Regions from separate parts of the Pantoea sp. X-Soil-ISGK-275 genome, predicted to be linked through region 3. Evidence: riboswitches for the same ligand, from Rfam matches in the RefSeq annotation. Region 3 holds a riboswitch; each other region holds the start of a gene.
The links. Region 3 has a riboswitch for thiamine pyrophosphate ahead of thiM (hydroxyethylthiazole kinase). Riboswitches for the same ligand answer to the same signal wherever they lie in the genome.
Positions count from the first base shown of each region.

Region 1: another riboswitch for thiamine pyrophosphate. It lies ahead of thiC (phosphomethylpyrimidine synthase ThiC); the one in region 3 lies ahead of thiM (hydroxyethylthiazole kinase).
Region 2: another riboswitch for thiamine pyrophosphate. It lies ahead of AC6I8A_RS22985 (FAD-dependent oxidoreductase); the one in region 3 lies ahead of thiM (hydroxyethylthiazole kinase).
Region 4: another riboswitch for thiamine pyrophosphate. It lies ahead of thiB (thiamine ABC transporter substrate binding subunit); the one in region 3 lies ahead of thiM (hydroxyethylthiazole kinase).

Region 1 covers NZ_AP035976.1:285,167-292,808, forward strand. Annotated here, with positions in the region: gene AC6I8A_RS01275 (aminotransferase-like domain-containing protein) at 1-134, shown strand, start outside; gene thiE (thiamine phosphate synthase) at 288-935, opposite strand; gene thiC (phosphomethylpyrimidine synthase ThiC) at 932-2,854, opposite strand; TPP riboswitch at 2,945-3,045, opposite strand; gene rsd (sigma D regulator) at 3,174-3,680, opposite strand; gene nudC (NAD(+) diphosphatase) at 3,769-4,542, shown strand; gene hemE (uroporphyrinogen decarboxylase) at 4,582-5,649, shown strand; gene nfi (deoxyribonuclease V) at 5,652-6,320, shown strand; gene AC6I8A_RS01310 (YjaG family protein) at 6,383-6,973, shown strand; gene hupA (nucleoid-associated protein HU-alpha) at 7,162-7,434, shown strand; gene AC6I8A_RS01320 (DUF1481 domain-containing protein) at 7,503-7,642, shown strand, end outside.
Region 2 covers NZ_AP035977.1:755,394-763,035, forward strand. Annotated here, with positions in the region: gene AC6I8A_RS22955 (ABC transporter substrate-binding protein) at 11-940, opposite strand; gene AC6I8A_RS22960 (ABC transporter permease) at 950-1,684, opposite strand; gene AC6I8A_RS22965 (ABC transporter ATP-binding protein) at 1,668-2,384, opposite strand; gene AC6I8A_RS22970 (HesA/MoeB/ThiF family protein) at 2,381-3,346, opposite strand; gene AC6I8A_RS22975 (thiazole synthase) at 3,358-4,116, opposite strand; gene thiS (sulfur carrier protein ThiS) at 4,120-4,317, opposite strand; gene AC6I8A_RS22985 (FAD-dependent oxidoreductase) at 4,301-5,245, opposite strand; TPP riboswitch at 5,375-5,494, opposite strand; gene AC6I8A_RS22990 (6,7-dimethyl-8-ribityllumazine synthase) at 5,670-6,107, shown strand; partial or broken gene AC6I8A_RS22995 (MFS transporter) at 6,202-7,515, opposite strand.
Region 3 covers NZ_AP035976.1:2,775,228-2,782,869, reverse strand. Annotated here, with positions in the region: gene AC6I8A_RS13000 (sugar efflux transporter) at 1-234, opposite strand, end outside; gene AC6I8A_RS12995 (family 20 glycosylhydrolase) at 288-2,951, opposite strand; gene chiP (chitoporin ChiP) at 3,003-4,400, opposite strand; TPP riboswitch at 4,668-4,763, shown strand; gene thiM (hydroxyethylthiazole kinase) at 4,797-5,582, shown strand; gene thiD (bifunctional hydroxymethylpyrimidine kinase/phosphomethylpyrimidine kinase) at 5,579-6,379, shown strand; gene fbaB (class I fructose-bisphosphate aldolase) at 6,527-7,579, shown strand.
Region 4 covers NZ_AP035976.1:821,292-828,933, reverse strand. Annotated here, with positions in the region: gene sgrR (HTH-type transcriptional regulator SgrR) at 20-1,681, shown strand; TPP riboswitch at 1,717-1,812, shown strand; gene thiB (thiamine ABC transporter substrate binding subunit) at 1,860-2,846, shown strand; gene thiP (thiamine/thiamine pyrophosphate ABC transporter permease ThiP) at 2,846-4,432, shown strand; gene thiQ (thiamine ABC transporter ATP-binding protein ThiQ) at 4,416-5,117, shown strand; gene AC6I8A_RS03690 (DedA family protein) at 5,114-5,878, opposite strand; gene polB (DNA polymerase II) at 6,043-7,642, shown strand, end outside.

The sequences.
Region 1 (7,642 bases), 2.5 Mb from region 3:
GCTTGCGCCTGAATTATGGTTTGCCAATGAATGAGCATACGGAACAGGCGATAGCCCAACTCGGTGCAGCAGTAGAACGTGCCATGCTGGCTTGTAGTGTGGAAACCGTACATACTTCCTCCCTGACTATGTGAAGAAAGGCAGGGCTGGGAGAGGTTAAGACCAGCCCTGGCCCGCTGCAAGCGACAGCGGGCAGGCACACTTTAGCTTTATCAGGAAAGGGCGCTAGCCATCACATCACGCTGCTGCGCGACAGATTCCAGCGTTTCATCCTCACTTACCACGCATTACATTACTTTTGCAGGTTCGATTCCATTTTCCACCAGTGACAGCAACTGCTGCGTTGCTGCGCGCCAGTCTACGGCCTGGGTAATCGCACTCACCACCGCAATACTGCCCACGCCGGTAGCCAGCACTTCAGGCACGCGCGCCAGTGAAATACCGCCAATCGCCACGGTTGGCACATCCTGTAAACGCGACAGATGGCGTTTCAATTCCACCACGCCCTGCGGCGCAGATGGCATGTCTTTGGTTTGCGTAGGATAGATGTGGCCAAGCGCAATGTAAGAAGGGCGCAGCGCCAGCGCTCGATCCAGCTCGGCATCGTCATGCGTCGATAAACCCAGGCGCAATCCCGCCTCACGAATGGCCGCCAGATCGGCGACATCGAGATCTTCCTGGCCAAGGTGCACGCCATAAGCATGATATTTAATGGCTAAGCGCCAGTAATCATTGATAAACAGGCGTGCCCGATACTGTTTGCCAAGCGCAATCGCCTCGCGCACGGCATCTTCCACCTCATGATCTTCACAATCTTTGATGCGCAGCTGAATGGTGCGCACACCGGCTTCCAGCAAGCGCGCGATCCATTCCACGCTATCAACAACCGGATACAGCCCCAGTTTTGGGGCCGTGGCAGGAAAGGCGTCGGTCATACATTTTCCTCTTTAAGGGTATCGGCAGCGTGATAAAGCTCGCCGCCACGATTGCGGAAGGCATCCGACATTTGCGCCATTCCCACCTCAATCGGCTGAGCTTCAGCCTGCTGGCGGGCGGCAAACTCGCGCACTTCCTGAGTAATTTTCATTGAGCAGAATTTCGGGCCGCACATCGAGCAGAAGTGCGCCACTTTGCCTGATTCCTGCGGCAGAGTTTCATCGTGATAGGCGCGTGCGGTGTGCGGATCGAGCGCCAGATTGAACTGATCTTCCCAGCGAAATTCAAAACGCGCTTTCGACATCGCATTGTCGCGGATCTGCGCGCCCGGATGACCTTTCGCCAGATCCGCTGCGTGCGCGGCGATCTTGTAGGTGATCAGCCCTTGCTTCACATCCTCTTTATTCGGCAAACCGAGGTGCTCTTTCGGCGTCACGTAGCACAGCATTGCGCAGCCGAACCAGCCGATCATGGCCGCACCGATGCCAGAAGTGAAATGGTCATAGCCGGGCGCGATATCGGTGGTGAGCGGGCCAAGCGTGTAAAACGGCGCTTCGTGACAATGCTCAAGCTGTTCAGTCATATTGCGACGAATCATCTGCATAGGCACATGGCCCGGACCTTCAATCATCACCTGCACATCGTATTCCCAGGCGATTTTGGTCAGTTCGCCCAGCGTATGCAGTTCGGCAAATTGTGCCTCATCGTTGGCATCCTGAATCGAGCCGGGACGCAGGCCGTCGCCAAGCGACAGTGCCACATCGTAGGCGGCACAAATTTCACAAATCTCGCGGAAGTGCAGATAGAGGAAGCTTTCGGTGTGATGCGACAGGCACCATTTCGCCATAATCGAGCCGCCGCGCGACACAATGCCGGTCAGCCGGTTGGCCGTCATCGGCACATAGCGTAGCAATACGCCAGCGTGAATGGTGAAGTAGTCAACGCCTTGTTCCGCCTGCTCCAGCAGCGTGTCGCGGAAAATCGCCCAGTTGAGATCTTCTGCAATGCCGTTCACTTTTTCCAGCGCCTGATAAATCGGCACTGTACCAATCGGCACCGGGCTGTTTCGCAAAATCCACTCGCGCGTTTCATGGATGTAGCGGCCGGTTGAGAGATCCATCACGGTGTCTGCGCCCCAGCGCGTCGACCACACCAGCTTCTCCACTTCTTCTTCAATCGATGAACTCACCGCCGAGTTACCAATATTGGCATTTACCTTCACCAGGAAGTTGCGGCCGATGATCATCGGTTCGGATTCGGGATGGTTGATGTTAGAAGGAATGATGGCGCGGCCGCTGGCGACTTCCTGGCGAACAAATTCAGCGGTGATATTTTCCGGCAGATTAGCGCCAAAGCTGTGGCCCGGATGCTGCTGTAGCAGCACTTCACCGCGAATACGCTCGCGGCCCATGTTTTCACGCAGCGCAATAAACTCCATCTCCGGCGTGATGATGCCCTGTCGCGCATAGTGCAGTTGGGTAACCCGGCGACCCGCTTTGGCGCGGCGCGGTTGTGGCAGATGCTCAAAACGCAGGTGATCCAAGCCTTCATCCGCCAGACGTTGCTGCGTGTAGTTGGAACTTAGCTGGTGGATAGTTTCACTGTCCTCACGTTCTTCGATCCAGTTAGCGCGCAGCCTGGCGAGTCCCTGATGCACATCAATAGTGGCTTGAGGATCGCCATAAGCACCGGCGGTGTCATATACCGGCACCGCTTCATTCGGCTCATATTGCGGATGTTCTTTGCTACCGCCGATGTGTGTCGGGCTGAGCTGTATCTCACGCATCGGCACGCGAATATCCGCCCGGCTGCCGGTGATCCAGATACGTTTGGAGTTGGGGAAAGCGGTTCCTTGCAGGGAATCGATAAATTCTTGCGCCTGAGCGCGCTGTTCACGACGAGTTGTTTTAGCAGACATAGCAAGTTTCCGGTAAAGGTTGGAAGTTGCTTGTCCAGAGTTCGGAAGGAGTAACAGCGACGATGCTGGGCGCCAGCTTGCAACGTGCTGATGATGTCTACTCTTGTTCCCTTCGCAGGTACTAACCTGATCAGGTTCCGCGGATCCCGAATTAACGGTCTCAGCCCCGGAGGGCACTCCGACAAGGTTGTGTTTTACGATATAAGCTACTTTTATCGCAAAATTTGACTCTTGATTGTCGTTAAAGAAGACAATAAAAAAGCCCATTTAGCATAAGAGGGCTTTTCTTGAATAACAAGTTTTTTACAACTTCAGGATGTTAAGCCGGGCGGGCGATGACGCTGTCATTAGCCACCGGCGGGCGCGCCAGCAGGTGATCCCAGGCGAGCTGCACCAGCTTATCTTCCAGCGTAAAGCGCGATTCCAGCACTTCACCGACTTCGGAGAGCGCGGTTTGAAAATCCACGCAATTATCATCGTTAATCGCTTGCTGCAGATGGGTGTCGTAAAGCTGCATGATGCGATCGGTATTCGCCTCAAGTGCCGGATAAATCTGCGCGGCCACGATTAATGGGCTATCACCCTGCATCTCACTAATGATGTGTTCATACACACTGAAATGGCCGGTAGACAGGTAATCTACCAGGTTGTGACAAAACGCATCCAGCGCCTGTTCATCCAGCGCAGTTAACGCATCTTTTTGTGGCTTCATGCCAATAAGCTCGTAGTAAGTGACGAGCAGCTGTCGACGGGCGCGCAGCCATGAATCCACCAATTCATTTCTGCCACCGACACGCTCTGTCAGGTTCTCTAACTGGTTAAGCATATGGGGCTCCAGGTAGGTTATAGTTGTTTATTACACACTTAATATTAGGATTTCAGCGTGCGATTTGACGCTAAGGACAACGATTAAGATGCAACGTGAGATCTCAAGCTTAGACGCTGGTTGGTGGGTTGTCAGCCATGAGCAAAAACTTTGGATGCCGCAGGGTGAATTGCCGCATGGCTTAGCCAGCGATTTTGGCCTGAACGGCAGCAACGGCATGTTGATTGGCGAGTGGCAGGGCGAGAATGTCTGGCTGGTACGCGAGTCGCGCCCGGACAGCATGGGCTCGGTGCGCCAACTGATTGATGAGGATGTCGGCCTGTTCCAAATCGTCGGGCGTGGCGTGCAGCTGGCGGAGTTTTACCGTTCGCATCGCTGGTGCGGCTATTGCGGCCATGAGATGCACATCAGCAAACGCGAATTTGCCTGCTTGTGCAATCATTGCCGCGAGCGCTATTACCCGCAAATTGCGCCGTGCATCATCGTGGCCATCCGTCGTGGCGATGAGATCCTGCTTGCCAATCATGCGCGTCATCGCAACAACATCTATACCGTGCTGGCAGGGTTCGTCGAAGTGGGCGAAACCTTAGAACAAGCGGTAGCGCGGGAAGTGATGGAGGAGAGTAACGTGCGGGTGAAAAACGTGCGTTACGTGACCTCGCAGCCGTGGCCGTTCCCGCATTCCCTGATGATGGCGTATATGGCGGAATATGATGGTGGCGATCTGCAACACGACGGCAAAGAGCTGCTGGATGCCGGTTGGTATCGCTATGACAATCTGCCGCTGTTACCGCCGCCCGGCACGGTGGCGCGTCGCCTGATTGAAGATACTGTTGCCCTGTGTCGCGCCAGCGCGGCGTGAAAATGCTACACTGCCGGCCTTAGCATGAGAGAGCCCATTATGAGTGAACTGAAGAACGATCGTTATCTGCGCGCCCTGTTACGTCAGCCGGTAGATGTCACGCCGGTATGGATGATGCGACAAGCTGGGCGCTATTTGCCGGAGTACAAAGCCACGCGCGCTGAAGCCGGTGATTTTATGTCGCTGTGTAAGAATGCTGAGCTGGCGTGTGAAGTCACGCTGCAACCGCTGCGTCGCTATGCGCTGGATGCGGCAATCCTCTTCAGCGATATCCTCACCATTCCGGATGCGATGGGACTTGGGCTCTACTTTGAGACCGGCGAAGGCCCGCGTTTCTCCAACCCGATCACCTGTCGTGCGGATGTCGACAAACTGCCGGTGCCGGATCCAGAGCATGAACTCGGTTATGTTATGAACGCGGTGCGTACCATTCGTCACAACCTGAAAGGCGAAGTGCCGCTGATCGGTTTCTCCGGCAGCCCGTGGACGCTGGCAACCTACATGGTTGAAGGCGGCAGCAGCAAAGCCTTCACAAAAATCAAAAAGATGATGTACGCCGAGCCGCAAACCCTGCACAAATTGCTGGATAAGCTGGCGGACAGCGTGATTCTTTATCTCAATGCGCAGATCAAAGCTGGCGCGCAGTCGATCATGGTGTTCGATACATGGGGCGGCGTGCTGACCGGACGCGACTATCGCGAATTCTCGCTCTATTACATGCATAAAATCGTCGATAGCGTGCTGCACGAGAACGAAGGTCGTCGCGTACCTATTACGCTGTTCACCAAAGGTGGCGGCCAATGGCTGGAAGCGATAGCCGCGACCGGCTGTGATGCGCTGGGGCTCGACTGGACCACCGATATCGCCGATGCGCGTCGTCGCGTAGGTGACAAAGTGGCGCTGCAGGGCAACATGGATCCTTCCATGCTGTATGCACCGCCTGCGCGCATCGAGCAGGAAGTAGCCGGGATTCTTGAAGGTTTTGGCGCGGGCGAAGGCCACGTGTTTAACCTGGGCCACGGCATCCATCCAGACGTACCGCCTGAGCATGCCGGTGCGTTTGTAGAAGCGGTGCATCGTCTGTCACGTCCTTATCATCAGGGCTGATGGTGGATTTAGCCGCACTACGCCAGGAACAGTTGCAACGCGCTGCTGATGTGGTGCGGCAGGATGATTTCGACGTGCTGCCGCCGCGTTTTATTGGTGGCGCCGACGTAGGTTTTGAACAGGGCGGTGAGATCACACGCGCTGCTCTGGTCATCCTCGAGTATCCATCCTTAACGCTGGTGGAACATCGCATTGCACGCGTGGCCACTACCATGCCGTATATTCCGGGCTTCTTATCCTTCCGCGAAATGCCGGCACTGCTGGAAGCCTGGCAGCAACTCTCCCACATGCCCGATCTGCTGTTTGTTGATGGTCACGGTATTTCCCATCCGCGTCGGCTTGGCGTGGCGGCGCATTTCGGATCGCTGGTGGATGTGCCTACCATTGGCGTAGCGAAGAAGCGTCTATGCGGGCGTTTTGCTGAGCTGGACGCTGAGCCAGGCAGCCGTCAGCCGCTGCTCGACAAAGGTGAGCAGATTGGCTGGGTATGGCGCAGTAAAGCGCGCTGTAATCCGCTGTTTATCTCGACCGGCCATCGGGTCAGCATGGATAGCGCCTTGCATTGGGTGGAAGCCTGTACCGCAGGCTATCGTTTGCCGGAACCGACGCGTTGGGCGGATGCTGTCGCCTCTGGACGCCCGGCCTTTCTGCGCTGGCAAAATACGCCTTAACGCTGTTTGTGCCCGGCTTTTGCGGTACACTGCCGCCAGCTAACCTATTGAGAGTAAGTTTGATGTTACAGAATCCCGTCCATTTGCGTCTGGCGAAGCTTGAAAGCTGGCAGCATATGACTTTCATGGCCTGCCTGTGCGAGCGTATGTTCCCCAACTATTGGGCTTTCTGTCAGCAGACCGAATTCGCCGATCCGCAACTCTATCGCCGCATCCTCGATCTAATCTGGGAAAGCCTGACGGTCAAAGATGCCAAAATCAATTTCGACGGTCAGCTGGAGAAATTTGAAGCGGCGATCCCTGATGGTGACGATTTCGAGGTTTACGGTGTGCATCCGGCGATTGATGCCTGCGTGGCATTAAGTGAACTGCTGCATGCACAACTCAGCGGCGAAACGCTGGAGCACGCCATTGAAGTCAGCCGTACATCGATCACCACCGTGGCGATTCTGGAAATGACGCAGGCCGGTCGCGAAATGACCGACGAAGAGCTGCGTGGAAATCAGGCGGTAATCGATGAATGGGACCTGCAGTGGGAGATTTTCCGCCTGCTGTCAGAGTGCGAAGAGCGCGACCTCGAATTGATTAAAGGCCTGCGTGCAGACCTGCGCGAAGCGGGAATCAGTAACATCGGTATACTTTTTCAGCAATAAGGCAAGAAAACGTGACTTCAGGCCCGAATTACCGCGCCTGGAGGCTTCACATCGGCCCCCTGTCTGGTCTACATTTGGGGGGCTGAAAATTGTGGCTATCGGTGCGTGCCGGCTGAACAAGGCCTGAGAAGGGCTTTTCCCTCGCACTCGTTGCTTAGCAAGCGATAAATACACTTTAAGGATAACTTATGAACAAGACTCAACTGATTGATGTGATCGCAGAGAAAGCTGACCTGTCTAAAACCCAGGCTAAGACTGCGCTGGAATCTACCCTGGCTGCGATCACTGAGTCTCTGAAAGAAGGTGATGCTGTACAACTGGTTGGTTTTGGTACTTTTAAAGTGAACCACCGCGCTGAGCGTACCGGTCGCAACCCGCAGACTGGCAAAGAGATCAAAATTGCAGCGGCTAACGTGCCAGCGTTCGTTTCAGGCAAAGCTCTGAAAGACGCTGTTAAGTAAGTTTCCGCATTGCGGTTTAGCTTTAAAAGAGGGGGCGTTAGCGCCCCTTTTTGTTGCCGGGACCTGCCATGCTGAATTCAATTCCTCAGCGCGTGTGCGCCCTGTTATTCGGTGCGCTACTTACGGGCTGTAGCTCCACTCCTGATCTTCCTGCCTTTACGGCGAGCGGCTATCTGGCCGACCGCGGCACCGTGCGCATCTGGCGCAA
Region 2 (7,642 bases), on a different replicon from region 3:
ACGCACCAACCTACAACGAATATCGCGCCATAGGTGCCACAACTTTAATCACGCCATTGGCCTTCATATATTCACCAAACGCCTGATAGCGCGCCTGATCAAACTCCGCACTGTGCGCGGCGAAATACGGCAGCGTCGCCTGCCACGCTTCGTGATTGAGCGGGGTATTCAGCTCGGGATATTGCTTAATAAACGCCTGCCACGCTTCCTGCGGATGTGCACGCAGCCACGCCACACCGGCATCCAGACCACTTAAAAACGCCGGAATGCGTCTATCCTGCGCGGCAGTTTTCTGGTTTGCCACAATGATCAGCTCATCATAAGCAGGCACGCCATAATCTTCCGGTTTAAACACCGTTGGCTTGGCACCTTTGTCTTTCAGGTCCAGCAGCTCGTAGTTGCGGAAGATGGTCATCGCGCCATCAATCTTGTGCGTCAGCAGCGCGGAGGTGCCATCCATATTCAGGTTGATAAGCTTCACCGAGTCAGCATCAACGCCCTGTGATTTCAGCATATTGCGAATCGCCACATCTTCGGTGCCCGGCACCGCATAACCGATGGTTTTGCCCGCGAAATCTTTCAGCGAGTGGATATCACTCGACACCGTGGTCAGCGTATTCAGCGGCTGATTAATCAACGTGCCGACGCGGATCACCGGCACCTCTTTATCCACCAGCGTGTAGAGCTGCGGCTGGTAGCTGATGGCGAGATCGACTTTACCCGCCGCCAGCAGCAACGGCACCGAAGCAGAATCGGCCGGCGCGATCATCTCCACATCCAGCCCCTCTTTCTTAAACGCGCCGCTGTGCTGGGCAGCAAAAATCGCCGCGTGGTTGGGGTTAATAAACCAGTCGAGCAGCAGACGAACTTTCTCCGCCGCCTGGACGTTAGCGGTCGCCAGCAGCAGCAACGCGGTCAATGCGATTCGTAGGGTATTCACGGTACTTCCTTATGTAGATTGCCAGAGGAGTTTCTTGCGCATTAGCGCTACGCTGCCCGAAAGCAGCAGCGCCAGAATCAGTAACAGCAGCAGTGCCGCGAAGCTGGTGGCGGTTTCCAGTCGCGCGTTGGATTGCATCATCAGATAGCCAAGCCCTTCGCTGGCGCCGACCCATTCACCAATCACCACGCCAATCGGCGCCAGCACCACGGCCATCTGCAGGCCGGAGAAAAATTGCGGTAACGCGGCGGGCCAGCGCACGCGCCAGAAGATGCTGAAGCACGATGACGTGCTGGTTTGCGCCAGTTCCAGCCAGCCGCTGGGCGTGCGGCACAGCCCATCGAACAGCGATAAGCACAGCGGGAAAAACAGGATTAAAGCCGCTACCACCACTTTCGAGGCGATACCAAAACCGAGCCACAGCACCAGCAGCGGCGCAAGGGCAAACACCGGAATCGCCTGGCTGGCGGTGACCAGCGGAAACAGCACACGACGCAGCAGCGGACTGGCCGCCATCAGCACCGCCAACGTCACGCCCGCGCCAACGCCCAGCAGCAGCGCCAGCACAATTTCCGCCAGCGTATAGAGCGCGTGATGCCACAGCAGTTGACGATGCAACCACAGCGCTTCAAACACCGCCTGCGGCGTGGGCAGCAGGAAGGTTGGCACGCCGCTGTGACCCGCCAGCAGCCAGCCGCACAGCAGCACCACGATCAGGTAGATCGCGCTAAACAATGTTTTCATGGGTATTCAGTCGGGTAAAGAGTTGAGCCTGCGCCTGCAGCACGTCGGGATGATCAAACGCACGCGGCGCGTCACCGCCGGGAACCGGCCAGCTTTCGATGGCCAGCGGCTGGCCTTGCAGCAGCAGAATGTCATCGGCCATGCGGCACGCTTCCAGCGGATCGTGCGTCACCAGCAGCACGGTTTTGCCTTGCAGTAATTCGGCAGTCAGCGTTTGCAGGCTGAGTTTGGTCATCACATCCAGCGTGGCGAAAGGTTCATCCATCAGCACCACGTCGCGCTGCGCATAGAGCGTGCGTGCCAGCGCCACGCGTTGCCGCATGCCGCCCGAAAGTTGCTGCGACGGCGCATGCGCTACGTCACTGAGTTTCACCTGCTCCAGCAGCGCCAGCGCGCGCGGACGATCCGGCTTTTCGCCGCTGAGCCGCGCCGACAGCATCACGTTGTCGAGCACCGTCAGCCATGGATAAAGCAGATCCTGCTGGCCCATCCACGCTACGTTGCCGCTTAAGCCCTGCACCGCGCCCTGCTGCGGCTTGAGTAATCCGGCCACCAGCCGCAGCAGCGTACTTTTGCCGATGCCGCTGCGTCCCAGCATTACCGTGGTTTTGCCGCCGCGCAGTTGCAAATTCAGCCTCTGACACAGCGGTTTATCGCCCCAGCTAAAACTCACATCGTTGAAGAAAATGTCCTGATTCATGGGCGATTGGCCGCCAGAATCGCCAGCTGATGAAATCCACGCTGCGCCAGCGCGCTAGCGGCCTGCGCGGCGCGGATGCCGCTGGCGCACACCAGCACGATGCGCTGCTGGGCGGGCGGCTGCCATGCCGCAATCGCCTGCGGCAAGATGCGCTCAACGCCATCCGCCACGCTGACCGGCGCTTCTTCACAGCTGCGCAGTTCAACAATGCAGTCATCGGCGGCGAGCTGTTGCGGGTCAATAAACGGCACCGCATGTTCCGGCTCTTCCGCATCATCAAAGCGGAACGGGCGAAAATGCCAGTTCACGAAGTCGCAGTTCACCAGACAACCGAGCGGTGATGGCTGCAATTCCAGCAGCACGCTGAGCGCCATCTGCGCCTGCATCGCGCCGAGCGTTGCCACCGCCGGGCCCATCACGCCGGCGGTGTTGCAGTTCGCTGCCGACGAAGGCAAGCGCGGGAACACGGCGCGATAACTCGGCGCGCCACCACAGAATCCGCCGACGTAACCTTGCCGTCCCAGCACCGAGGCGCTGATCAGCGGAATGCCCGCCTTCATGCAAGCATCGGAAAGTTGGTAGGTGACGGCAAAGTTATCGGCGGCGTCGATCACCAGATCGCAACCCGCTAGCGCCTGCTGCACATTGCTGGCGCTCAGCGATTGTTGCAGCGCCTCGATTTGCACCTGCGGATTGCGCTGCTGCAACGCCTGCTGCGCGCGCAGCACTTTGGGCTGGTCGATATCCTGCTCAGTAAACAGCGTTTGCCGATGCAGGTTATGCAGCGCAACTACATCGTCGTCATACAGCCGAATATGGCCGATGCCCGCGCCCACCAGCTGCGGCAGTAGCGTAGCGCCCAATCCACCCGCGCCCGCCACCAGCACACGCGCCTTAAGCAGCTTCTGCTGCCCTGCCTCGCCGATTTCCGGCAGCATCATCTGGCGTTGATAACGTTGCATGTTTGCCTGCCTCAACTCAGATTTGCCAGGCCAAAGATCGGCGTGGACGCGGCTGCCATGTCGCGCTTCTCCATCAGTCCCGCAGCGCGTGCGGCCTGTCCGGCTTCAATCGCCAGTCGGAAGGCGTTGGCCATACCAATCGGATCGCCCGCTTTGGCAACGGCGGTGTTGAGCAGAATGCCATCGAAGCCCATCTCCATCGCCTGCGCCGCCTGCGACGGCGCGCCAATGCCAGCATCAATGATCAGCGGAATGTCGCTGAACCAAGCACGCATGGCGCGCAGCCCGTCGATGTTGCGCAAGCCCTGACCGGAACCAATCGGCGCGCCCCACGGCATCAACAGTTCGCAGCCCGCCGCCAGCAGTTTTTCGCCGACGATCAGATCTTCAGTGGTGTAAGGAAACACCTGAAAACCCTCTGCGCTGAGGATGCGCGCGGCTTCCACCAGCGCGAAAGGATCGGGCTGCAGCGTGTCGGCGTGACCAATCACTTCCAGCTTGATCCACGCGGTGTTGAACAGTTCGCGCGCCATGTGCGCGGTGGTGACGGCTTCTTTCACCGTGTGACAACCGGCGGTATTGGGTAACACGCGGATGTTGAGGCCGGTCAGCAGTTCACGGAAAGCCGCGCCCGCCGCGCCTTCGCGCCGTAAACTGACGGTGATGATGTCGGTGCCGGAGGCGGCAATCGCCTGCTGCAAAATGGCGGGCGAAGGATAACCGGCGGTGCCGAGCAGGAAGCGCGATTGCGGGTCAAAATCGTAAAACATCGCTTAACCTCCCTGCATCGGTGACAGCACTTCAAGCTGGCAACCTTCATCCAGCAGCTGCGTGTAGTACTGGCTTTTTGGCACAAACGCACCGTTGTAGGCGGTGGCGACGCAGGCCGCGTCAATTTGCTGCTCGATCAGCAATTCGCTCAGGCTGTTTGCCTGCGTGCTGATGAGGCGGCCGTTAAGCTGAATGTTCATTTTTAAGTTCCCCAGAAAGACGCTGCATCAGCTGCTCTGCCAGCATCGGTGCCAGCAGAAAACCGTGGCGATACATGCCGTTGAGATAAAAGGTGTGGTTGTGATAGTGGATTTCCGGCAGATTCGCCGGATAAGCCGGACGCAGCCCGCTGCCGCTCTCAATGACGCGCGCTTCGGCTAAAGCCGGATGAATGGCGTAGGCGGCGCTGAGCAACTCCATCATGGCGCGCGCGCTGATGGCGCTGGCGTCGTCGCTCTCGATCATGGTGGCGCCGAGCATAAAGTGGCCGCCGCGTCGCGGCACCAAATAGCAGGGAAAACGCGGATGCAGCAGACGAATCGGGCGGGAAAACTGCACGTCTTCGCTGTGCAGAATCAGCATTTCGCCGCGCACCGCACGCAGGCGCGGCAGTTCCGGCGCGGCGTGAATGCCGCGACAATCGATAATCTGGCCGCTCGGCGCACGATTGTTGAATGGTACGCCGCGTGCGATCAGCGTGACTCGCATCTCCTGCAACGCCAGACGCGGATCGAGATGCGCTTCCCCGGCGAAAAACAGACCGCGTGCAAAGCGCCCTTCCAGCGCCGGTTCGATGTCGGCGGGATCGACCCATTGGTGCTGCTCGGTCATACGGGCGAAACGGTTGAGTTCCTGGCTATCGCGCGGCGGCGCAACCACCAACGTGCCTTGATGCTCGACGCTGCTGACGCGCTGTTGCCACCACGCGGCGGCGTGTTGCCCAAGAGTGATAACATCGCGCGGCGCGCTTTCGGCTTCACACCAGGGCGCCAGCATGCCGCCAGCAAACCACGATGCCGGGCGGCGCGCGTCATCGCCAATCACCTCAACGTCTTCACCGCGTTCCGCCAGCAAAGTGGCTACGCATAGGCCCGCCACGCCGCAGCCAAGCACGCTCCAGCGGCTCACAGCGCCGGATCCAGGATGTTCAAACAGGGGGAATTCACATCGGCCTCTCAGTGTTAGCTGAGACCCGCAGATACAGGAGAAGGGAAATGGCGCATCCATCGAGCTGGTTTGAGCGCCAGACAGCCCAATGATAAAGACTGTCAGTCTTCCTACGCCAGTATCAACTGGGTCAGGTTCAAAGGGTCGCTAAACCGCGCAGTGCGCTATTAGCCTCTCAGTCTCTTTGGCGAGACTCCCCCGACGCGTCTATTTGTATTGCAGGCGATGGTCGCCGTCAAGCGCGGAATAACCAGACTGTTTACATGGGAATAAGCAGCAAGGCATTTATCGCTACCTGGGCTTTGTGGATCACAAACGTAACATATGGTATACAAACACATTATTTTATGCGCAAGAACCAATTACAGGTGATGTCGGAATATCCATGAAGAATATTAAAATTGCATTTATTAAAGCCGGCTGGCACAAAGAAATTGTCCACAATGCCCTGGTGGGATTTGAAAAAGAATTAGCCGATCAATCCGTAGAAGCAGAATTAAAAGTGCTGGAAGTGCCTGGCGCATTTGAAATGCCGCTGCTGGCTAAGCGTCTGGCCGAAACTGGTAAATACGATGCGATTGTCTGCGCGGCGCTGGTGGTTGACGGCGGTATCTATCGCCATGATTTCGTTGCCGCTGCGGTCGTAGACGGCCTGATGAATGTGCAGCTGACTACCAACGTGCCGGTGTTCTCCGTGTCATTAACGCCGCATAATTTCCAGCCGGTTGATGTTATCGAAAACTTCTATACCGAGCATTTCATTAAGAAAGGTAAAGAAGCCGCGCGCGCTGCGCTGGCTATTCACAATCTGTCGATTGATTAATGCATTAAAAAGGGAGCACCTCATCAGGCGCTCCCTTTTTATTTAATCTGACTTTCTACTATTAATATTCAGAATAGTGCCAGCCTCGCTTCACTTAATGTTTCACACTCATCAAATGATTACTTTTCATATGTCGGCGCGTTTCAGATGGATTGATATCGCACGCTTTCGGCAGTAACAGCGTAAAGATTCCCGCAATCACCAGTGAACCCGCCAGCCAGCAGATCGCCACGTTTTGGCTATACAGCAGTGTCATGATCCCTACTAAGTACGGTCCGCAGAATCCACCCAGATTACCCAAGCCATTGATCACGCCACGCGCGCTACCCGCCACTTCCGGCGCAGCGATACGTCCGGGAATCGACCAGAACGGGCTGGTTGCCGCTTTGAGGAAGAAGCCGCACACCACCAGCGCGATATAGGCGGCGACGACGTTATTATGCAGCACCACCGATGCCAGCAAGGCAGCGGCAAAACAGAACAGCGACACCATCACCCACAAACGGCGCTTGCCGGTGCGATCGCTTAACCACGAAATAGCGTAGATGCCGAGTACCGTCGCGACAAAAGGAATCGCCGCCAGCAGACCAACGCCCGCCATGTTGGTACCGGTGAGATTTTTCAGGATACTCGGCAGCCACAGCGTGTAACCGTAATCGCCGGTTTAATAGAAGAAGTTGAGCGCCACTAACTTCATCAGGCCCGAGTTGCGAAACACCGCTTTCAACGGCGCTTTGCTGACCGGTTCCTTTTGCAGATGCTGAGCCTTTTCGCGCGCCAGTTCGCGCAGCAAATACTCCTTTTCTCGCGCCGGTAACCAGCGCGCCTCTTCAGGACGATCGGCGATCACCAGCCACCACACCAGCAGCACCACCGCTGAAAGCAGGCCTTCGATTATGAACAGCCAGCGCCAGTCCAGCACATTGATGATGTAACCCGATATCGGCGCAGTAAACATGCCACCTAACGGCGCGAACATCATGACAAAGGCGTTGGCGCGACCCAGCTCTTTTTCCGGGAACCAGTTGCTGACCATGGTTAACACCACCGGCAGCATGCCGCCTTCGGAAATCCCCAGCACAAAACGCAGCGCCAGCAGCTGATAGTGATTGGTGACAAAACCGGTGGCGATCGACACCACCATCCACGCTACCAACGACCAGGCGATAAAGCGTTTGCCGCTGCCATTCACCGCGATACGTCCGCCCGGCACCTGTAAAAACAGATAACCAATAAAGAAGATACCGCTTACTACGCCAGCCATTTGGCTGGTGATCGCCAAATCCTGATCCATACCGCCAGGCAGCGCAAAGCTGATATTGACGCGATCCATGAATGAGACAATGCAGGTGATGAGAATCGGGGCGATGACGCGATACCAGCGCGTTCCGGGGATTTTTTCTTGCATGCTGCCCTCTTCATGTTAAGCCGTGATGCTTAGGTTCATTGGCTAACTATTAAAGAGAGTATGGAAATAATTATTGCGATCTTAATCACTGCAATTAATGTTAAGAAAAAGTGTTACAACCGCTGTG
Region 3 (7,642 bases):
GAATAAACAAAACAGTAACAGGGGACGGCGCTGACTTTTACGATCGGAATAACGAGCAATGAGCAAACTGATAGCAATACTGCTGAGCGCATTAATACTGTAAAAGGCACCGATCTTCCAGGCTGCCACATTAAGTTCGTTAGCCAGAAATAAGCTGAGTGTCGGAATAAACAGGGCGCCGCTTAAACCGGCGCCCAGCGCAACAACATAAAAAGAAAACGTTGAGTGTTTCATCGACATCCTTGTCAGTGTTCGCCCCTTGCACTCCAGCGAGGGGCAAATCAGTTTTAAAGTGCTTCAGCGCGGCTGAAACGTTTGCCATCCGGACTTACGCTGCGCACCCAGACTTTATCGGCGACGGTGATGGTCGGTTTGGCATGCGGCAGATAACGTTGCCAGTTTTTACCGTTATCCACGCTGTACTCCAGCGGCAGACCCGGCAGCGCAATGTTCATGGTCAGCGTGCCATTCTCCACGCGCGCACCCGGCACCGGCAGACGATAGTGAATACCGGCTTTATCCATCTTGCCCAACTCACGCTGGCCTAACAGGTTGGCGAAACGCTGCCAGTCCTGATTGCGCTGCTGCTGGTTAACGAAGTGGGTTTCGCCGCCTTTAAAGGTGCGGCCCTGTTGATAATCCAGCTCCCACTTCGCGCGATGCCAGCCACGTTCAGCGACCGACAGCAGGCGAGGGAACACCATGTAATCCATCTGCTGATCGGTACGTGTGGTTTCACTCCACAACTGTACCGAAATGCCGTGTGCGCCTGACCACGGCTTATTCGAGGTGGCATCGAAGGTTTTGCCATCGCGATCCACCGAGGTTTCCGCGTTCTGCGGCAGGTTGTCTGGCGCGAAGCCAAACATCTTGCGCTCATCGCTGAAGCGCGTGCCCCAGTAATAGCCGCGCTCGTTGGGATTCACCTCATACGGGAAGTCCATGTAGACATAATCCGGATTGGAGATCACCACTTCGTAATCTTTAATCGTCCAGTCGTTAGCGGTGTCAAAGCCGCCCCAATAGAGCGTGTCCCAGAAGTTAACGCGAACGCGCGAGGTGGCGAAGGCGTGCGCGTTAGCTGCATCTTTCAGCCCATCTTGCCAGGCCTGCATCACCGGAATGCCGTGTGCTTTTACCATTTTGCTCACTTCCAGCGCGAAGTGACTTGGCAAGTGTTCCAGATCTTCCACCTTGCCGGATTTCACCTCCGCCTGGCAGACCTGAGATTTTGCCCAGGGTTTGTCCTCTTTGCTTTGGTCTAAAATGCCCGTTCCCGCTTTCGGGTTTTTGATATCGCTGTAGCCGGTACCGAGGCGGATGTTTTTCGCTTCATCACCGCCGAAGTGCCAGGTGGTCAACGGTTGGCCCGCTTCGCGGTGCATCGCCTGCACTTCACCCATCACTTTATCGACAAAGCGCTTTGAGGAATCGAGGCAAGGATTGAGATAGCTGGTGCGATCGTACAACTGCACGGAACGGGTATTCGAGGTATCCGTTGGATCCACCAGACGATATTCACTGGCTTGCTGCGGTTTACCCGCTTTCATGAGTTGCTGATAACGCGCTTCCATCGAAATAACCGCAGCGCGCGCGTGCGCAGGCATATCGATTTCCGGAATCACTTCGATGTTGCGTGCCTGCGCGTATTTAACGATCTCAATATAATCGGCGCGGCTGAAATGCCCGGTTCCGTTGTTATCCGTGAACGGCCCGGAGCCCAATTGCGGCAGCAGACATTGCTGCTCCGTGAGATCGTGACAGCGCTTGCTGCCCACGTCGGTCAACTCAGGCAGACCGGGAATTTCAATGCGCCAGGCTTCATCATCGGTCAGGTGGAAGTGGAATTTATTCATCTTCCATGCCGCCATTTGATCGAGCATGCGCAGCACCGCTTGCTTGCTGTGGAAATTACGCGCCACATCGAGGAAGGCACCGCGATAGGCAAAGCGCGGTGCGTCTTTCGCTTCAAGCGTGGCGATAATCGGTTTACCTTCAGCCGGCACCAGCGACAGTAACGACATTAAGCCGTAGTAAACGCCAGCCTGATCGTAACCAATGATATCGGTGCCGCGCGGTGTGATGCGCAGTTCATAAGCACCGGAAACCGCCTCTGCGCCGTGGAAATGATTGACGGCGATACGGGTATGAATGTCATAACCCGCTGACTGCGGTTTGAGCCCCATCAAATCGAAACGCTGTTTAACTGCATCGGCCTGGTTGTCCGCCAATACCTCAAGATGCAAGGCAACGCCACGGCTCAGATCGACATCCGCCGCATGAACTTTCACCGAACGCGGCGTTGGGGTGATTTGTCCGCGCAGCGCGCTGGCAGGCAGTTGCGCCACATCGGCATTCTTTGTGAAACGACTTTGCGGCAGCATTAGCACGTTTTTATCGTCGGCAATGCGCTTCCATTGGCCGCCAAACGGCTTAACAAAGTCGCTGAGGTTTTCGGTATCGGTGCTGGTGATAATTTTTGGCGTGGCATTGGCGGCGGTGACATACCAGCGCGGCATCACGTCGGTGATAAACAGCTGCCAGTATTCATTGACGATAGGGATCTCAATCGACTCACCCGCCGCGATACCTTTGAATTTCTCCGTCGGTTCCAGACGGGTTAAATCGCCGACGATATGGGTCATTTTGAACTGATCGTTATCCACCCGCAGCGTTTCGTGCACGTTGCTCATGTAGATTGCCCAGTTTTTACTGGTGAGCGCCGGACCGTTGTTGGTCAGCGTGATGGTAGCGGTGTTGCAGGATGCCCAATCGGCACCGAGTTTCGCGCAGTTCACGCCGTGATCGGCCGCCTGGTTGTCAGTGACCTGATACTGCACGCCGAACTGACTGATTTGATCGACGACCTGCTGATTATTGCGCGGGGATGAACTGCAGGCGGCAAGGCCCATCACGCTCAGCGCCAGTAAACTGATTTTTAACTTTTTCATGTTGTTATCCTTCTCCACGGAGGTAAGTCTCTGGCTCCTGCCAGATCGGGGTCAAAACAGGGTGAATGGCGCGACGATCATAAATTTGATGTCTCTTTCGTCCTGGAAGATGTTGCCGTAACCGCCGCTGTAGCTGGGAAGAGCGCTGTGATTGTCGTAGCGGGTGTAATGCAGTTTGAATTGCGTGTCTTTGGCGCGGCCTTGCTGGATGGTGTAAACCAGATCGAGGCTCCACGCCGACTCTTTCAGGCGCTGGTTTTGGTCGTAAATCGGATTGGTGGAAGGCTTAGCGTCCCAGCCGTAGGCGTACGACGTACCGACTTGCCAGCCGGGTAATTGCCAGTGCCCCAGATCGACCATCACACCGGCGAATAGCGCTTTCTCACCGTTGGCGTTCCAGTCAGAGCGGGAATCCCACCATACATCCATGCGGCCATTTGAGCTGGCATAGGATGGCGTCATACGCTGCAGGAAGAAGCCCTGATTACCTTCGGCTTTTACCCAAGTGCCTTCAAGGCGGAAATCGAACGCGCCCAGCGTGTAGCCGAACGTCAGCGCCTGTAGCCAGGCGAGGCCATCATAAACATCGTTGACCTGGCCCACGCCGCTGTTGTCACGATCCTTCGCGCCGTAAAACTGATAGCTGGTGCGCAGTGGCGCATCGGCCAGCGGCAGCTGATAAGACGCTTTAGCAAAATACTGATCCATGTAATTCGCCGCCTGGCCGTAAGCGCCTTCCAGCAACAGCGAGTTTTTGAAATCATATTTGGCACCAAAGGATTGCAGCCACGGAATCTCCGTCACACCATCGGCTTTGCGGAAGTTGTACATGCCGCGATACCACGGCGCTTTGTATTCGTCTGTCCACATCCAGGAGACGGAAAGGGCGCCCGCATCGCTAAAATCGAAGACGGTGCCAGCCTCAACACCGCGATAAGTGCCGGGCAGGAAACTCCAGTGTGGTGCCAGCAGCGTCTGTCCGCTGGGTTGCAAATAGCCTGCGCGTAGCCAGTTATCCTGCCATTTTGCCTTGATCGCCGCTTTATAAAGACTTAAGCCACTCTTATCTCCGCTCCAGTCCTCATCCCAGCGTGTGCGGGCATTGCTGAAACCAATTTCATTCGGTGCCGCCGGGCCGCTATTGCTTAACTCCAAAGCGCCAAACGCCGCCAGATCGAGGCCAATTACATCACCGGCATAACCGGATGAGAAGTCGAGATTGGCGTTGGCAGAGGCGTGATGCAGATTGGCGTCATACTGACCATACGCGCCTTTTTGCGGATCCATCTCTTTACGATCGCGCTGGCGTTGCCAGTAAAACAGGTTGCCAGTGAGCGATGAGTCTTCGACAAAACCCGCAGCGTGGGCGCAGGGAACAGGCAAAAACGTACCGGCGAAGAGGGCAGAGATAATGGCCGCAGAGAGCGGCGCGCGTGGAATTCGACGCATAGCAAATCCTCCGTGATACTTCCATGAACAATTAATAAATCCGTATTGTTTCGTCATGAAACAAGTTGCGAGGGATGCTATTTTTCGCGACGCGAATTATCAATGGAGTTTATTACAAAGTATGACATGGCACGCAAAAAGAAGGGTTTTAAGGAGTTTATTCAATCAGTTAGATGAACCTGTAAAATGTAACTTTGCGAACAAGATCCTCAGGAAAAGTGTCGATAGCTTGCTTTAATCTGGCTTGTTCCCTATGCTCGCCAACGTAGTTTTGACTCGGGGTGCCCCTCTAATACAGGGCTGAGATACACCCGCCGACCTGATCTGGATAATGCCAGCGTAGGGAAGTCAGATGCCTGACCGCATTCGCCTTCTTGATCGCCGGTTGGGAGCCTAATGAAACAGCCTGACCTTCTTTCCCCCGTGCAACTCGCGCACTCTTTGCAACTGCTGCGTCAGCAAGCGCCGCTGGTGCACTGCATGACCAATGAAGTAGTGCAAACCTTTACCGCCAACGTGCTGCTGGCACTGCAAGCTTCGCCCGCGATGGTGATCGACCCCGATGAAGCGGCGCAGTTTGCCGGTTTTGCCGATGCGGTGTTGATCAACGTAGGCACCTTAACCTGCGATCGTCGTGATGGGATGTTGGCGGCGGTGCAAGCAGCGCAAGCGGCAGGCACGCCGTGGACGCTGGATCCGGTGGCGGTCGGCGCATTAACGCTGCGCACCACCTTCTGCCAGCAGCTGCTGAGCCTGCAACCTGCGGCGATTCGCGGTAACGCTTCAGAAATTCTCGCCCTGGCGCATCAGGCAAGCGGCGGACGCGGCGTGGACAGCCTGCATCAAACCGATGCCGCGCTGAGCGCCGCCCAGCAGCTGGCGCGTGATTATCACACCGTTGTGGCGGTGACCGGTGAAGTCGATTACGTCACCGATGGCGCGCGTACCCTGGCAATCCCCGGCGGCAGCCCGCTGATGACGCGCGTAGTTGGCACCGGTTGCGCATTGTCGGCAGTGGCTGCGGCCTTCACTAGCTTGCCGGGCGATCGCCTGCAACATGTGGCAGCGGCGTGCCGCGTGATGTCGCTGGCCGGTGAGCTGACAGCACGCCAGGTCGCCGGGCCGGGCAGCTTCGTTGCTGCCTTCCTCGATATGCTGTGGACGCTGGAGGTGAAAGCATGAAACGCATCAACGCATTGACCATTGCTGGCACCGATCCCAGCGGCGGCGCGGGTATTCAGGCCGACCTCAAAGCCTTCTCCGCATTGGGTGCTTATGGCACCAGCGTGATTACCGCGCTGGTGGCGCAAAACACCTGTGGCGTGCAGTCGGTCTATCGCATCGAACCTGATTTTGTCGGCGCACAGCTCGATTCGGTGCTGGATGATGTGCGCATTGATGCCGCGAAGATCGGCATGTTGTCCGAAACCGCGATAGTCGAGGTGGTCGCCGAGCGACTGAAACGGGCCAGCCTGCCGTTTGTGGTGCTGGATACGGTGATGATTGCCAAAAGCGGCGATGCGCTGCTGTCGCCTGATGCGGTAGCCAGCGTGCGCGAATTGCTGCTGCCGCAGGTGTCGCTGATCACGCCAAACCTGCCGGAAGCCGCCGCGCTGCTGGGACGCGCGATGGCGCAGGATGAGAAAACCATGTTGCAGCAGGGCGATGCGCTGCTCGATCTTGGCTGTGAAGCGGTGCTGATGAAGGGCGGACATCTCAGCGATGCCGAAAGCCCGGACTGGCTAATCACGCGCGAAGGACGCCAGCGCTTTACCGCGCCGCGTGTTAACACACGCCACACGCACGGCACCGGTTGCTCGCTCTCCGCCGCGCTGGCGGCGTTGCGTCCGCGTCATGATGATTGGGCGGCAACGGTGGTCGAAGCCAAGGCGTGGCTACAACAGGCGCTGTTGCACGCCGATTCGCTGGAGGTCGGCAAAGGCATTGGGCCGGTGCACCATTTCCATCAATGGTGGTAGGGCGTAACGCCAGATTGCCGCTTTTTCACTGCGCATCCGTCTGAAAAATGGAGTCAGCAATTTGCCAGCCTGGCGTTTTCCGGTCCAGGCTGTTGGGGGCGAATCGGCATTGGCCGGTTCCAATCCAGCCATTTATCAGGAGCGAACATGACGGACATCGTACAGTTATTGGGCAAAGAGGCGGACAGCCTTCTTCAACATCGCTGCATGACCATTCCAGCGGATAGCCTCTATTTACCAGGCGCGGATTATGTTGATCGCGTGATGATCGACAACAATCGTTCTCCCACCGTTCTGCGCAACATGCAAACGCTGTACAACACCGGACGTTTAGCCGGCACCGGCTATTTGTCGATTCTGCCGGTCGATCAGGGTGTTGAGCACTCGGCGGGTGCCTCCTTTGCCGCTAACCCGGCTTATTTCGACCCGAAAAACATCGTTGAGCTGGCGATTGAAGCCGGCTGCAACTGCGTGGCCTCCACTTACGGCGTGCTGGCCGCGGTTTCACGCCGTTATGCGCACCGCATTCCATTTATGGTGAAGCTAAACCACAATGAAACCCTGAGCTATCCGACGCAATATGATCAGACGCTGTACGCCAGCGTTGAGCAGGCCTTTAATCTGGGTGCGGTGGCGGTTGGCGCCACCATTTATTTTGGCTCCGAGCAATCGCGTCGTCAGATTGAAGAGATCTCGGCGGCCTTTGAACGCGCGCACGAGCTGGGAATGGTGACGGTGCTGTGGGCTTATCTGCGTAATGACGCGTTCAAGAAAGACGGCGTCGATTATCACGCCAGCGCCGATTTAACCGGCCAGGCCAACCATCTGGCGGCGACCATTGGTGCGGATATTGTGAAGCAGAAGATGGCGGAGAATAATGGCGGCTATAACGCGGTGAAGTTTGGTCACACCGATGAACGCGTCTACAGCAAGCTGACCAGCGAGAACCCAATTGATTTGGTGCGTTACCAACTGGCGAACTGCTATATGGGGCGCGCGGGATTGATCAACTCTGGCGGCGCTTCTGCCGGGGAAACGGATATCGCGGAGTCAGTGCGCACGGCGGTGATCAACAAACGTGCCGGGGGGATGGGGCTGATTCTTGGGCGCAAGGCGTTTAAGAAGACGTTGAAAGAGGGCGTGCAGCTGATTAATGCGGTGCAGGATGTTTATCTGTCAAAAGATGTGACCATTGCTTGATTGAGTGGGGGCTGTGCTCGCTGTCCCCCATCCCGGCCTTCCCCCGCGAGCGGGGGAAGGAGA
Region 4 (7,642 bases), 2.0 Mb from region 3:
GACAAGGAGTTCCCCTTTTATGTCTTCTTCACGTTTGCAGCAGCAATTCATCCGCTTATGGCAAAGCTGTCAGGGGCAGGATCAGGAAACCACGCTCAACGAGCTGGCCGATCTGCTGCACTGCTCGCGTCGCCATATGCGCAACCTGCTCAATGCCATGCAGAGCGAAGGCTGGCTGATTTGGCAGGCGGAAGCGGGACGCGGCAAGCGCTCGATGCTGAGTTTCTGCTATACCGGCCTGGCGCTTCAGCAGCAGCGTGCTGAGGATCTACTTGAGCAGGATCGCATCGAACAGTTAGTGCAACTGGTGGGCGATAAAAATCAGGTGCGCCAGATGATCGCGGCACATTTAGGTCGTAGCTTCCGCCAGGGCAAACATATCCTGCGTGTGCTCTATTATCGCCCGCTGCCCAATCTGCTGCCCGGTTCACCGCTGCGCCGTTCGGAAACCCATCTGGCGCGGCAAATTTTCAACGGCCTGATGCGCATAAATGAGGAAAAGGGGGAAATCGAACCGGATATCGCCCATCACTGGCAGCAAACCTCGCCGCTGCAGTGGCGCTTCTTCCTGCGCCCGGCGATACGTTTTCATCATGGCCGTGAACTGGAAATGGCGGATGTGATTGCTTCGCTGGAACGCGTGCGCAGCCAGCCGCTGTTTTCTCACATCAGTAAACTGGATTCGCCCGCGCCCTGGACGCTGGATATCCATCTGAGCCAGCCGGACGATTGGTTACCGTGGCTGCTGGCCAGCGTCAGCGCGATGATTCTGCCGCGCGAATGGCCAACGCTGCGCCAGTTTGCGCGACAGCCAATTGGCACCGGCCCGTACAGCGTGGTGCGCAATCAGCAAACGCAGCTGAAGATCGCCGCCTTCGATGATTACTTTGGCTATCGCGCGCTGATTGACGATGTGTCGATTTGGGTGCTGCCGGAAATCAGTGATGAGCTGGTGTATGCCGGAGTCAAACTGCAGGGCGAAACCGCTGACGAAAAATCGGAAGAAAGTCGTCTGGAGGAAGGCTGCTACTTCCTGCTTTACGATCAGCGCTCCGAATTGGGCCGCGATGCGCATTTCCGCCGCTGGGTGAGTTATCTGTTTAATCCGATCGCCTTACTGAATCATGCTGGCGTCGGCTATCAGCGTTACTGGTTCCCCGCTTATGGCTTGCTGCCGCGCTGGCACCATCGCCGCGATCTCACGTCCGCCGACAAGCCAGCAGGTTTAACCCAGCTGACGCTGAGCTGGTACAGCCATCACGTTGAGCATGAAGGTATCGCCAACGCGCTGCGACCGCTGCTGGCGCAGCAAGGTGTTGAGCTGATCACCCGCGTTGTGAGCTACGAAGAGTGGTTCGAGGGCGAAGGTGAAAGTGACATCTGGCTCGGCAGCGTTAACTTTACCCTGCCGCTCGAGTACGCGCTGTTCGCCCAACTGTTTGAGCTGCCGTTGATGCATCACTGCATCCCCATTGACTGGCAAGCCGATGCCGCACGCTGGCGGCAAAAGGATTTACCGTTGGCGGAATGGAGTAAGCAGCTGATCGACAGCGACTATCTGCATCCGCTGTTCCATCACTGGCTGCTGCTGGAAGGGCAGCGCAGTATGCGTGGCGTGCGCCTCAATACGCTTGGCTGGTTTGACTTCAAATCGGCCTGGTTTGCGCCGCCGGAGCTGTGATCCTTTCGCGCTGTCATATAAATGTCTAGAATGAGCCGTTCTCAACGGGGTGCCTTGAAATCAGGGCTGAGAGAAACCCGTCGAACCTGATCCGGCTAATACCGGCGTAGGGATTTGAGATGCCTCACTCCTCAGATCCTTTGCGACTCGACCTTATCTTCTCCTCAAGGAGCGCAAAGTGTTAAACAAAGTTCTGCCTGTGTTGCTGCTGGTTGCGGCACCGGCTTTCGCTGCCAAACCGGTTCTCACCGTTTACACCTACGATTCGTTTTCTGCCGATTGGGGCCCCGGTCCAGCGGTAAAAAAAGCCTTTGAAGCGCAGTGCGGCTGCGAACTGAAGTACGTAGCGCTGGAAGATGGCGTATCGCTGCTTAATCGCGTACGCATGGAAGGCAAAAATAGCAAAGCCGATGTGGTGCTGGGGCTGGATAACAATCTGGTGCAGGCAGCGGAGAAAACCGGGCTATTTGCCAAAAGCAGCGTTGATACCAAAGTATTAACGTTGCCAGATGGCTGGCACAGCGACACCTTCATTCCATTCGATTATGGCTACTTCGCCTTCGTCTACGATAAAAACAAACTGAAGAATCCGCCGAAAAGCCTGAAAGAGATGGTTGAAAGCCCGGAAAAATGGCGTGTGATTTATGAAGATCCGCGCACCAGCACGCCGGGTCTTGGCCTGCTGCTGTGGATGCAAAAAGTTTATGGCGACAACGCGCCTGACGCGTGGCAGAAGCTGGCACAAAAAACCGTTACCGTCACCAAAGGCTGGAGTGAAGCTTACGGCCTGTTCCTGAAGGGCGAAGGCGATCTGGTGTTGAGCTACACCACTTCTCCGGCTTATCACATTATCGAAGAGAAGAAAGAGAACTACGCTGCGGCCGAATTTAGCGAAGGCCACTATTTGCAGGTGGAAGTGGCCGCGCAGCTCGCCAGCAGCAAACAGCCCAAGCTGGCGCAGCAGTTCATGCAGTTTATGGTTTCTCCGGCTTTCCAGCAGACCATTCCCACTGGCAACTGGATGTATCCGGTGATCAAAAGCGATCTGCCAGCTGGTTATCAAGCTTTGCAGGTGCCCGCCAAGGCGTTGCAATACACGCCAGCCGAAGTGGCCGACCATCGCGCCGCGTGGATCAGCGCATGGCAAAGCGCCGTTAGCCGTTAATGTCCGGCTGGTTAATTCCCGGTAGCGCCGTCGCGCTGTTGCTGTGCGCGGTGGCGCTGCTGGCGTTTGGCGCATTGGTGATGGTTGCGCCGGCCACCGACTGGCGCGCGCTGCTCAACGACAGTTATCTGCATCATGTGCTGCTGTTCTCGTTCGAGCAGGCGCTACTGTCGGCGTTGCTCTCAGTGCTGCCCGCAATCTTGCTGGCGCGCGCGCTCTATCGCCGCCGTTTTCCCGGTCGCAACCTGTTGCTGCGCTTATGCGCCATGACGCTGGTGCTGCCGGTGCTGGTGGCGGTGTTTGGCTTGCTCAGCGTCTACGGTCGCAGCGGCTGGCTGGCGCAACTGTGCGCGGCCATTGGCTTTGACTACCACTTTTCGCCGTATGGCCTGCAGGGCATTCTGCTGGCGCACGTCTTCTTTAACTTGCCGCTGGCGACGCGCCTGCTGTTACAGGCGCTGGAGAGTATTCCCGGCGAGCAGCGGCAAGTCGCCGCCCAGCTCGGCCTGCGCGGCTGGAATCTGTTTCGCTGGCTGGAATGGCCGTGGCTGCGCCGTCAGATTCTGCCGACGGCAGCGCTGATCTTTATGCTCTGTTTCGCCAGCTTCGCCACGGTGCTGGCGCTGGGCGGCGGACCACAAGCGACCACGCTGGAACTGGCGATCTATCAGGCGCTAAATTTCGATTACGATCCGGGCCGCGCGGCGCTGCTGGCGCTGTTACAGCTCGGCTGCTGTTTGCTGTTGGTGCTATTGAGCCAGCGCTTCAGTAAAGCCATTCCCACCGGCAGCCAGAGCATTCGCGGCTGGCGCGATCCGCAGGATTCATGGCAGGCGCGCACCAACGATACTGTATTGATTGGCCTGGCGCTGCTGCTGCTGTTACCGCCGCTGGCGGCGGTAATCGTCGATGGTTTGCGCGGCGGCGTCGCCGGTGCACTGCAACAAGCGGCGCTGTGGCAAGCCACCTTTACCTCGCTGCGCATCGCTATCGGTGCTGGCCTGCTTTGCGTGGTGCTGACCATGATGCTGCTGTGGAGCAGCCGCGAACTGCGACAGCGCCAGAACGTGATAGCGGCGCAGGCGATGGAGATGAGCGGCATGCTGATTCTGGCGATGCCGGGCATTGTGCTGGCGAGCGGTTTCTTCCTGCTGTTCAACGCCACCGTAGGTCTGCCGCAGCGCGCCGATGGTTTGGTGATCTTCACTAACGCCCTGATCGCCATCCCTTACGCCATGAAAGTGCTGGAGAATCCGATGCGCGATATCAGCGCCCGTTACAGCCAGCTCTGCGCTTCACTCGGCATCTCCGGTTTCAACCGTTTGCGGCTGATTGAGCTGCGCGCGTTGAAACGTCCCATTGCTCAGGCGCTGGCGTTTGCCTGCGTGCTGTCGATTGGCGATTTCGGCGTCGTCGCACTGTTTGGTAGCGCCGATTTCCGCACGCTGCCCTTCTATCTGTTCCAGCAGATTGGCGCCTATCGCGGTGCGGACGGCGCCGTCACCGCATTGCTATTGCTGCTCCTCTGCTTGTTACTCTTTACTCTGATGGAAAAATTACCGGGTCGCCATGCTGACACTGAATAACCTCACTTACCTTTATCAGCATCTGCCGATGCGCTTCAGTTTTGCGGCGCAGGCAGGTGAACGTTTGGCGATCCTCGGTCCGAGCGGCGCGGGGAAAAGTACCTTGCTGAGTCTGATTGGCGGCTTTTTGCCAATCAATCAAGGCGCGCTGGTGATGAACGGCATCGATCATACTCACAGCGTGCCGTCGGCGCGGCCAGTTTCCATGCTGTTCCAGGAGAACAACCTTTTTCCGCATCTCACGGTGCAGCAAAACATGGCGTTGGGTTTACATCCGGGCCTGAAACTGACGCGCGAACAGCAGCAGCAAGTCGTAGACATCGCCGAGCAAACTGGCCTGCAGGCAATGCTCACGCGTTTGCCTGGCGAGCTTTCCGGCGGCCAGCGTCAGCGCGTGGCACTGGCGCGTTGCCTGCTGCGCAATCAGCCAATTTTGCTGCTGGACGAACCCTTCTCAGCGCTGGATCCGGCGCTGCGCAACGAGATGCTGCAGCTGGTTCGTTCGGTATGCGAAAGCCGCAACATCACCTTGTTGATGGTGTCGCACAGTCTGGAAGATGCTCAGCAAATTGCGCCGCGCAGTTTGGTGATCGTCGATGGGCGCATCTATTGGGATGGCAGCACTGAAAGTTTGGTGCGTGGTGAAAGTGAGGCGGCCGCCATCCTTGGCGTGACGTCGCGTTAAGCGAAGAAGACTTTCCACAGCAGGTGGCGGAAGATCGGCATCATTGGATGGAACTGGATAGCGATAAACGCGCCCAGACCCATTGCCGCCATTAGAGGAGCCAGCCAGCGCAGGCGCGCAGTCGGCAGATATTTCGTTGCCCAATCGACGGTTTTGCCGCTGCGCCACCAGCGCCACAGCAACCAGCCACCGATCCACAGCAGCAACGCCACCAGCAACAGCAACCACTTAAAGCTGCCGCCCTGCGCGGCCTGCGGCACGTCAATCGCCACGCCCGCCAGAATGCCCGGCATCAAATAAGCGGGTGGCCAGAGAATGCAGCCAATCAGGTTAGGCGGCAGGAACTTGCGCACCGGCAGTTCCAGCATGCCGGCCGCCAGCGGAATCAGCGGACGCGTCGGCCCAACAAAACGCCCTACCAAAATGGTAAGCATGCTGTGCTGATGCAGCGCATGTTCAGTTTTATCGAGCAAGCCTTTGTATTTTTGTATGTATTTCCAACGATGCAGCGGCCCCTGAAACTTCCAGCCGATGCCATACGAAACCCAATCCCCGATCAGGCAGCCAGCAAAACCTGCCGCCCACGCCGGGTAAAGCCCAATTTGTCCACTGCCGACCAGCGCCCCAAGGCTGGCCATTAATACCGTGCCCGGCAACAGCAATCCCACGAAGGCCAGCGACTCAAGGAAAGTCACCAGCGCAACGGCGATCAGCGCGTACTCCAGCGATTGCGAAAACAGGTGTTGAATCCAGGCTTCCATAAATATCCTCTGCGGAATATAGAGGCTGGATTGTCCAGAGCCATTGCGCCACCGTCAAGGCAAGAATTGTAGGACGATGTTGACAAAGTGGTGACAATTTCGCCTGCGGGACACTGTATAAACATCCATGTTATACTCACTGCAATTCATCCTCTGGAGTTCACGTGACCGATCCGCGCGCAGGTTTTCTGCTTACCCGACATTGGCGAGATACGCCGACCGGCAGCGAAGTGGTGCTATGGCTGGCAACCGACAGCGGCCCGCAGCGGCTGGTGCTGCCTGCTCAGGAATCCGTTGCGTTTGTTCCCGAGGAGTTTCGCACGCAAACCGAAGCGCTGATCCGCGATGAGCGACACACACGCCTGCAAACGCTGGCGCTGAAGGATTTCCGCCGCCGCCCGGTGTTTGGCCTCTATTGTCGCAGCAATCGCCAGCTGCAAAATCTGGAAAAGCGCCTGCGTGAAAACGGTATTCCGGTGTATGAAGCGGATATTCGTCCACCCGAACGCTATTTGATGGAGCGCTTTATCACTGCGCCGGTGTGGTTTAGCGGTGAAACGCGCGGCGACAGCGTGGTCAACGCGCGCCTGAAGCCACATCCTGATTACCGTCCGCAGCTGAAATGGGTATCGCTGGATATCGAAACCACGCAGCATGGCGAACTCTACTGCATCGGGCTGGAAGGCTGCGGCCAGCGCCAGGTTTACATGCTTGGCCCGCCCAATGGCGATGCCAGCACGCTCGATTTTGAGCTGATTTATGTTGATAGCCGCCCGCAGCTGCTTGAGCAGCTCAACGCGTGGTTTGAGCGGCATGAACCGGATGTGATTATCGGCTGGAACGTGGTGCAGTTCGACTTGCGCGTATTGCAGAAACACGCCGATCGTTACGGCATTCCGCTGCGTTTAGGACGTCACAAGCAGGCGCTGGAGTGGCGCGAGCACGGCTTCAAACCCGGCGTATTCTTCGCACAGGCGACGGGCCGCTTGATTATTGATGGCATCGACGCGCTCAAATCTGCCTTCTGGGATTTCCCCTCTTTCAGCCTTGAAGCGGTATCGCGCCAGCTGCTGGGCGAAGGCAAAGCCATCGACAATCCGTGGGATCGCATGGAGGAGATCAACTGGCGCTTTGCCAACGATAAGCCGGCGCTGGCGAAATATAACCTCAAAGATTGCGAGCTGGTGACGCGTATCTTCCAGCACACCGCCATCATGCCGTTCCTGCTGGAACGTGCCACGGTAAACGGTTTAGCGGTGGATCGCCACGGCGGTTCGGTGGCGGCTTTTGGTCATCTCTATATCCCGCGTATGCATCGCGCCGGTTTCGTGGCGCCGAATCTCGGTGAAGTAGCGCCGGAAGCCAGCCCCGGCGGCTACGTGATGGATTCGCGGCCCGGCCTGTACGATTCGGTGCTGGTGCTGGATTACAAAAGCCTCTATCCCTCAATTATTCGCACCTTCCTCATCGATCCCGTTGGGCTGGTGGAAGGCCTGGCGCATCCGGATGATACCGATTCGGTGCCAGGTTTTCGCAACGCACGTTTTTCCCGCCAAACCCACTGCTTACCGGCAATAGTGGAACAGATTTGGCAAGGGCGTGAATCCGCCAAGCGCGACAACAACAAACCGCTGTCGCAGGCGCTGAAAATCATCATGAATGCTTTTTATGGCGTGCTCGGCACCAGCGCCTGTCGCTTCTTCGATCCGCGCCTCGCGTCATCCATTACCCTGCGCGGCCACGCTATCATGCAACAAACGCGCG